One region of the Shewanella sp. 10B genome, then DNA from elsewhere that is predicted to be linked to it. Evidence: riboswitches for the same ligand, from Rfam matches in the RefSeq annotation. Region 1 holds a riboswitch; the other holds the start of a gene.
The links. Region 1 has a riboswitch for lysine ahead of M0415_RS18585 (Na+/H+ antiporter NhaC family protein). Riboswitches for the same ligand answer to the same signal wherever they lie in the genome.
Positions count from the first base shown of each region.

Region 2: linked by a shared signal. The riboswitch ahead of lysC (lysine-sensitive aspartokinase 3) and the one ahead of M0415_RS18585 (Na+/H+ antiporter NhaC family protein) in region 1 are both predicted to bind lysine.

Region 1 is NZ_JAMDJO010000008.1:18,790-23,221, forward strand. Features, by position in the region: gene M0415_RS18580 (M3 family metallopeptidase) at 1-983, shown strand, start outside; gene M0415_RS18585 (Na+/H+ antiporter NhaC family protein) at 1,099-2,667, opposite strand; lysine riboswitch at 2,747-2,943, opposite strand; gene M0415_RS18590 (electron transfer flavoprotein subunit alpha/FixB family protein) at 3,039-3,965, opposite strand; gene M0415_RS18595 (electron transfer flavoprotein subunit beta/FixA family protein) at 3,966-4,432, opposite strand, start outside.
Region 2 is NZ_JAMDJO010000002.1:749,144-753,575, reverse strand. Features, by position in the region: gene M0415_RS10915 (S9 family peptidase) at 1-112, shown strand, start outside; gene arcA (two-component system response regulator ArcA) at 464-1,180, opposite strand; gene M0415_RS10905 (DUF3293 domain-containing protein) at 1,767-2,201, shown strand; lysine riboswitch at 2,442-2,616, shown strand; gene lysC (lysine-sensitive aspartokinase 3) at 2,760-4,115, shown strand; gene M0415_RS10895 (succinylglutamate desuccinylase/aspartoacylase family protein) at 4,117-4,432, shown strand, end outside.

The sequences.
Region 1 (4,432 bases):
GCCCTTATTTCGAATTTAACCGCGTACTCGAAGACGGCGTGTTCTACACCCTCAAAGAACTCTATGGTGTCACCTTAAAGCCGCGCCCAGATTTACCCGTGTACCACCCGGATGTGAAAGCCTACGAAATGTTTGATGCCGATGGTTCAAGCATGGCGATTTTCTATGCCGACTACTTTGCCCGTGAAGGCAAACGCGGCGGCGCATGGATGAGCTCGTTCGTGGGTCAATCCTTCCTCGAAGGCACTAAGCCTGTCGTGGTCAACGTGATGAACATTAAGAAGGCGCCAGAGGGACAACCGACCTTCGTCAGCTACAACGAAGTGACCACTATGTTCCACGAAATGGGCCATGGTACCCACGGTATGTTCTCTAAGGTGACTTACCCAAGCTTGGCGGGTACTTCTGTCTCCCGTGACTTTGTGGAATTCCCATCAACATTCGAAGAAGACTGGGCAGCCCATCCTAAAGTGTTAGCCAACTACGCCAAACACTACGAAACAGGTAAGCCAATTCCAGATGATTTGCTGCAAAAACTGCTCAAATCCGGCAGCTTTAACCAAGGCTTCGATACCTTAGAGTATATGGCTGCGGCGCTCGTCGACATGGAATGGCACTCATTAAGCCCAGATGCCCCACTGCAAGATGTAGCGACATTTGAAGCCAATGCGCTGAAAAAACACGGCTTAAATATCACCGCCGTGCCACCACGTTATAAGTCAACTTACTTTGCCCACGCCTTCCCGGGTGGTTACTCAGCAAGTTACTACGCTTACATGTGGAGTGAGATTTTAGCGGCAGATGCCTACGCTTACGTGCAAACTCAAGGTGGCTTAAACCGTGAAATCGGCATGAAATACCGCAAGACGATTCGCGAAGTGGGCAACAGCATTGCACCAATGGAAGCTTACAAAAACTTCCGTGGTCAAGAGCCTACCACCGAAGGGTTATTGAACCGCCGTGGACTCAACACCGCCCTGTAATTTGGGATGTGTGATAGATAAAAAATCAGCCAGCATAATGCTGGCTGATTTGTTTTGAATGTTAAGTAAATTCACAATGAAGACTCGCGAATAAACCGCTTTGCTGAAGTCAGGCTTATTTCGCGTTGCTTTGGGATTTGAGTCGTAACCACACAATGCTTAAGACAAACAGCACGCCACAGGTCAACAGTCCCGCATTCACCGATTCTGTAAAACCAAGCACCACATAACCTACCATGCTGATCAGCGCCACTATCACAGCGTAAGGCAACTGAGTCACAACATGGTCGATATGGTGACAGCTCGCGCCTGTTGACGACAAAATCGTGGTATCCGAAATCGGTGAGCAGTGATCACCAAATACCGCGCCCGCCAAAACCGAAGCTAGCATAGGTAACATCATGGCTGTATGGCTGCCCATCGCCATATCGGCGGCAATCGGTAGCATAATGCCGAACGTGCCCCAACTAGTGCCGGTAGAAAACGCCGTTAGACCCGCTAACACAAACATCAACGCAGGTAAGAAGGCAAAGGGAATGTTGCCTGTGGCGAGGCTTGCCATAAACTTACCGGTTTCAAGCTGGCCAATCACGCCGGCAATAGTCCATGCAAATAACAGGATGTAAATCGCAGGCAGCATAGAGCGAGCGCCCTGCACCACGCCTTTGACGACCATCGACTTTTCAACGCCTTGTACTAGGTTAAGTACCAGCGCAACCGCTAAACCAATCAGGGCACCAAAGAACAGTGATGAGCTAACATCGGTTTTTTCAAAAGCTGAAATAATATTAAATTCAATACCTTCTTTCGCTAATACCTGGGCACCGCTGTCGATCATAAAATACAGGGTCGCAAATACCAGCACGGTAATAGGTAAGAATAAACCAAGGATCTTACCCGTTTCGGCTTCGGGTAAATCGGCATTCGCTCCGGGCGGTAATCCTTTATTCTCATCATATAAATTACCGCGCTGAGCATTTAATTCATGCTCACGCATAGGGCCAATATCTAAGCCCATAAATGCAACGCAAAGTAATAGTAATAAAGAGAAAATAGCGTAGAAATTCATAGGGATCATTTGAATAAACACACTCAAATGACCAGAATCAGCAAAACCGTGGGCGGTTAATATGCCGCCGATCAGCGCAATAATATAAGCGCCCCAACTGGATACCGGCGAAATAACACAAACCGGCGCCGCCGTTGAATCTAATAAATAGGCTAACTTAGCGCGGGAAATATAATAACGGTCGGTAACAGGCCTTGCGACAGAACCAACGACTAAGCTATTGAAATAATCGTCAATAAAGACAACACAGCCTAAAAACATGGTCAGTAATTTGGCATCTCGTTTATTGCGAATATGCAGGCGCGCCCAATCGGCAAATGCCCTTGCACTACCACTAACGGTAATTAATGCCGTGATCATCCCTAAGACAATTAAAAAGCCGAGAATGTATAAATTCCAAGAATTTACGCCATCTTCTGACCAAAAAAGTCCTTTTACACTGTTAAATAAAAACTCACCGCTGGCAACAGGTGAAAATTGATTGAGTAATAACACCCCAATCACAATACCTAAACCGAGGGAAAGGAGAACGCGGCGAGTGAAAATCGCCAACACAATTGCGACCACAGGCGGCAGCAGAGAAAGTGCCGAATCGGCGTAACTTACTACAGTCATTGATTATTTCTTCGTCAAAATACGAATGGAGGGCGACTGAACTGGTGGGAAAAGGCAATAGATACCCAAGATCACCTGTCCTATCAGTAGCGCTCCATAGTAACTATTCCTAATATCCGTATCAGAAAATACTATGGCAGTGTTGTACCTATTCGGCACAACCCCAGCAGTTGATCGTGATAAATCAAACCACTTCGGCACCAAATCCTTTCGTGAACGATCAACGGAATCACCCTACTGATCACTACTGATATTTGGCGCGCCTCTACTTCTAAGAACGCCCATGCACGGGCGTGAGGCACATAAAAACATAAGCGGCTAAGCAGTTGCCACCGCAAAGCCGCTTACTTTGACTTAGATCACGGATAAAATCAACCTAGAGTTGAAATCAACTCTGGAACGGCGTCGAACAGGTCGGCTTCGAGACCATAATCGGCCACTTGGAAGATTGGCGCTTCAGGATCTTTGTTGATTGCCACAATCACCTTGGCGTCTTTCATCCCAGCTAAATGCTGAATCGCACCCGAAATCCCCACTGCGATGTAGAGATTTGGTGCCACAATCTTACCGGTTTGACCCACTTGCAGATCGTTAGGCACAAAGCCTGCGTCAACCGCGGCGCGAGATGCCCCAACAGCGGCACCGAGTTTGTCCGCCAATTGCTCTAACATACCAAAGTTTTCACCGCTGCCCATACCACGGCCACCAGAAACGATAATACCCGCATTACCTAACTCTGGACGCGCAGAAACGGTCAATGATTGAGATACAAACTGAGTTTTGGCTTCAAACACTTTATCTAAGGTGGTAACTGTAGCACTGTTGCCCTGCGCCGCCGCATCGAAGGCACTGGCACGGACTGTCATCACTTTAATCGCGTCATGGCTCTGTACTGTCGCTAAAGCGTTACCTGCGTAAATCGGGCGAACAAAGGTGTTGCTGCTCACTACGCCAATCACTTCAGAAATTTGCGCAACGTCTAACAAGGCGGCCACACGCGGTAGCGTATCTTTGCCAGCGCTCGATGCTGCAGCGAGGATATGGCTGTAGTTTAGTGCTAAGTCCACCAGCAATTTAGCTACGTTTTCGGCTAAATGCGCCTCATAGGCACTGTTATCGGCGACCAATACTTGAGCGACGCCTTGTAGGGCTTGCGCAGCTTGCGCCACGGCGCCACATTGGTGGCCAACCACCAATACATGCACATCATCACCAATCGCACGCGCGGCGGTGACAACCTTTGCGGTATCCAGTTTCAGTGCCGCATTATCGTGTTCTGCTAATACTAAAATGGCCATTTAGATCACCTTCGCTTCATTCTTTAACTTTTCAACCAGCTCAGCTACCGACGCAACCATGATGCCCGCCTTACGTTCGGCAGGTGGCGTCACCTTCACCACAGTTTGATGGGCTTTTAGCGTCACCCCTAAATCCGCAACAGTGAGCACATCTAATGGCTTACGTTTAGCTTTCATGATGTTAGGTAATGAGGCGTAACGAGGTTCGTTCAAACGTAAATCGGCAGTGACCACAGCTGGCAGCGGCAGACTTAAGGTTTGCATCCCGCCATCTATCTCGCGAGCCACTTGCACTGAATGACCTTCGACTTTGATTTCAGAAGCAAAAGTGGCTTGTGGCATATCCGTTAATGCCGCAAACATTTGGCCAGTTTGGTTATTATCGCCATCGATAGATTGCTTACCAAACAGCACTAATTGCGCTTGTTCTTTTTCTTGTACGGCTTTGAGTAATTTGGCAATCGATA
Region 2 (4,432 bases), on a different contig from region 1:
GATGATTGATTATCCTGGCTCTAAGCATTCGATGCGCGGTGAAAAAGTGCGTAATCACTTATATCGCTCGCTGGCGGATTTCCTCGATAGACAGCTTAAAAGCGGCAAATAACCTACAGCAGAGCGCTGTTTAACCACGCGTATGCAGTTAAACTTGCGCATGCAGTTATCCAAGAGTGAGGCTAACACTTCACTCTTTTTTTACGCGGTATTTGGCTAATACCTTAGCTACCACCTTAGCTAATAGCTGAGTTAAGACTGTGGATAGCACTTGGTCGTGAGTAAGGGCTCCATTCCAATTGATACGCTTAAAGTTTGCGATGGCTGTTTAAGTGTGGCTATTCAAGTTTAGTTACTCAAGTTTGGCGGAGTGATAAAGCGGGGCAGAGGATTGGCCATATTACAGAGATAAAAAAACCAGATCCGAGGATCTGGTTTTTATTATTCAAACGGACTTAGAAGATTAGTCTTCTAAGTTACCGCAGAAACGGTAGCCTTCACCGTGGATAGTCGCGATGATTTCTGGCGTATCTGGCAAGCTTTCGAAGTGCTTACGGATACGACGGATAGTCACGTCAACAGTACGGTCGTGTGGCTTTAACTCACGGCCAGTCATCTTCATCAGTAGATCGGCACGAGTTAAGATTTTGCCTGGGTTTTCAACAAAGTGCAGCATAGCGCGGAATTCGCTACGTGGCAGTTTGTAAGATTCACCCTGTGGGCTCACCAGAGAACGACTATTGATCTCTAGGCTCCAATCGTTGAAACGGTAGTATTCGACAGAGCTCTTTTCTTCGACTTCGTTACCAGCGCTATTCACACGAGTCAGAAGGTTGCGAGCACGAATCGTCAATTCACGTGGGTTGAACGGCTTGGTAATATAATCGTCCGCGCCAATTTCAAGTCCAAGGATTTTGTCGACTTCGTTGTCACGGCCTGTCAGGAAGATCAGACCGATGTTGTTGATTTCACGTAATTCACGTGCCAACAACAGACCGTTTTTACCTGGTAGGTTAATGTCCATAACCACTAGGTTAATTTTGTTTTCCTGCATAGCCTTATGCATTTCTGCGCCATCATTGGCCTCAGTTACCACATACCCTTCTGCCTCGAAAATACTTCTCAGCGTGTTACGGGTAACGGCTTCATCTTCAACGATCAGAATGTGCGGATTTTGCATATTAATTACCTAAATTTTAACCAATTTTATTCTAACCATAAGGACCGCTTACATCGGATCCTTATATTCATAAAATGTTGATACTTCCTCTAACTGCTCTGTGCTTCAAAGGAAAGATCTTTACGGCGACACATCAGGATGTATATAAAGTGCACGTTTAAAGTGTAATACGATAAAACGTAACCAGTATCAACTTCGATAAGCAATAGTTATAAATAGTTCCTTAACTATTGTTTTTTTTAAAATGTTTAAATGATAACTCAAATGTAGAACACATTTTAAAAGATGTCTGGCCAGATTAGGGTGATTTCGCAGAGGAATCTAACAAACCCTTGTCAAGATTAAGCAAACTTAATGTTATCTGCTTAACTAGCCAATGGCGTCATTGTACTCGTTTTAGGCATTTGTTAACAAATGAAATGTTAACAAATTTCTGGTTGAGGCCCTGATTTACCATGATATTTACTTTAGTCATTGATTAGTATAACTAATGTATTTTTGATTCTTGTGAGCCAGTTCACGCCTCTTTGGATTTTTGAGGCGCTCTGCTACACTAACCCGGGTTCATTTTTCGACTAGACTACCAATGGACAACATGACTCAAGATTTGTGGCAGCATTACCAGAAGCCGTTGTTTTTGCTTACTCAAGCATTATCCTGTGATTTTTCCTTTGCTGTAATTACCGCCCATAATCCCGCTTCAACCCTCCTCAGTCCCAGCCAAAACCGTTTACTCGACCGCCAACTTCTCCGTGACATTGAATTAATCGGCAGCCCCTATCGTGCAATGGTGGGCGCATCGCCAGATTTATCCCATATGGAAAAGAGCTGGGCGGTGTTTGTTGATAGAAGCATGGCGCTGCAGCTAGGGAAAAAGTTTAATCAATATGCCATCTACATGGTGGAAAAGGGTGAGGTGAGTTTAGTGCCTTGTACCATCACCGGGCATGATGAAGTGTGTTTAGGCCTGTTTAATGATCATGTGCGTTTGGTTTACGAACTGCCAGATCTAGCGACCTAACCCGCGCGTTTTTAACTATTTTTCTTATCCGGCTTTGCCTGTAAAGGGCAAGGCTAGGTCACTTCTTTTTTAATCCTTTTAATGTCTGTTCGATACCTCGCCGCCATTTTTTGCTTTGGCTTTACCGCTAAATTGCTCATTGTTTTTAAAAGCGTTTATTGAATTTGTTTATGCGATGTGAAATTAGCATTGACTTCATTAGGGGTTTATTGCTACTTTTTTCGTCCCTTTCCGGCGGAAAGGAACAGAAGAGGAGCGTTAACTAGGTAGTCAGTCAGAGGAGCACAAACTCCAGCGATGATTGATGAGGGAGATTAACGCCGAGGCATAGATGTGGTTGCTGCATGTTTATGTCGGTCGCTTAGGCTGAATCCTAACGATTGTCACCTGTAATTGGTGGAGAGCTTCTGGTGACGATTGCTGTTTCCCTTCTATTGGGGTGCGTATCATTGAGCACCAGGCTCTTCGAACGAAGTTGGTTCGGAGCGTAATCATGTTAGTTAATCAAGATCTTATCCTAGTTTGTGCCGTGTCTTCTGCTTCTGCGGAGGTACGATAATGTCTCTTGTTGTCGCAAAATTTGGTGGTACCTCAGTTGCAGATTACGGTGCAATGAATCGTTGCGCCGATATCGTACTGGGCAATCCCGATTGCCGTTTAGTAGTGGTTAGTGCCTCCAGTGGCGTGACTAACCTTTTGGTTGAGCTCACCCAAGAGTCGATGAACGACGATGGTCGTTTACAGCGCTTAAAGCAAATTGCGCAAATTCAATACGCTATCTTAGATAAACTGGGTCGTCCCAACGATGTAGCCGCGGCATTGGATAAGCTGTTAAGCCGTATGGCGGTATTGAGCGAAGCGCTGGCCTCCCAGCGCAGCAAGGCCACCATGGATGAGTTATTGTCCCTTGGCGAGCAGTGTTCGTCGGCATTATTTGCGGCGGTATTACGGGAAAAAGGCGCTAACTCGAGTGCCTTCGATGTGCGCCGTGTGCTGCGCACCGACAGTCATTTTGGCCGCGCCGAACCACAGGTTGAGCAAATTGCGCTTCTCTCGTCTGAGCATTTACTGCCGCTGTTATCTGAACAAGTGATTGTGACTCAAGGCTTTATTGGTTCTGATGAGGCGGGACAAACCACCACGCTTGGCCGTGGCGGTAGTGATTATTCTGCGGCACTGTTAGCCGAAGCCTTAAAAGCCTCCGCGGTTGAGATTTGGACCGATGTGGCCGGGATTTACACGACCGATCCTCGCCTTGCGCCAAACGCCCATCCTATAGCCGAAATCAGTTTTAACGAAGCCGCCGAAATGGCGACTTTCGGTGCTAAAGTGCTGCACCCAGCGACGATTCTGCCTGCGGTGCGCCAACAAATTCAAGTGTTTGTCGGCTCAAGTAAGGAGCCTGAAAAGGGCGGGACTTGGATCCGCCATCAGGTTGAAGATGCGCCCGTGTTTCGCGCGGTTGCGCTGCGCCGCGACCAAACGCTACTCAATTTACACAGTCTGCAAATGTTGCATGCACAGGGCTTCTTGGCTGAAACCTTTGCTACACTGGCAAGGCATAAAATCAGTGTGGATTTAATTACCACCTCCGAAGTTAACGTATCCCTGACCCTAGATAAAACTGGCTCTGATTCGAGCGGCCAGGGGCTATTGAGCGAAGCGCTGCTGCAGGAATTATCACAGCATTGCCGCGTGCGTGTTGAAGATGGTTTAGCACTGGTGGCGATTATCGGTAACCGCATTGCCACCACTGCGGGCATTTGCCGCCGGGTGTTTGAAGTGCTTGAGCCCCACAATGTGCGCATGATCTGCCAAGGCGCAAGCCCGCATAACTTGTGCGTATTGGTAGCCGAATCAGAAGCGGCGCAAGTGGTTAAAGCCCTGCACGAAAACCTGTTCGAAGGTGCGTAATATGCAACCGACTGCATCGTCTTTAACCATTGGGGAGCTTGCCGCAGGGCAAGCACTCACCCTGCCGATTTACCACTTTAAGCCAAGTGGCCAAGTCGCTGGCCCTAAAGTGTATATTCAGGCCAATGTCCACGGCGCTGAGGTGCAGGGCAATGCGGTGATTTTCCAATTGATGAAGCAGCTCGAACGCTGCGACATCTTAGGGGAAATCACCTTAGTGCCCTTAGCGAATCCGCTGGGGATAAATCAAAAGAGTGGAGAGTTTACGCTGGGGCGTTTTGACCCTATCACAGGGGCAAACTGGAACCGCGAGTACT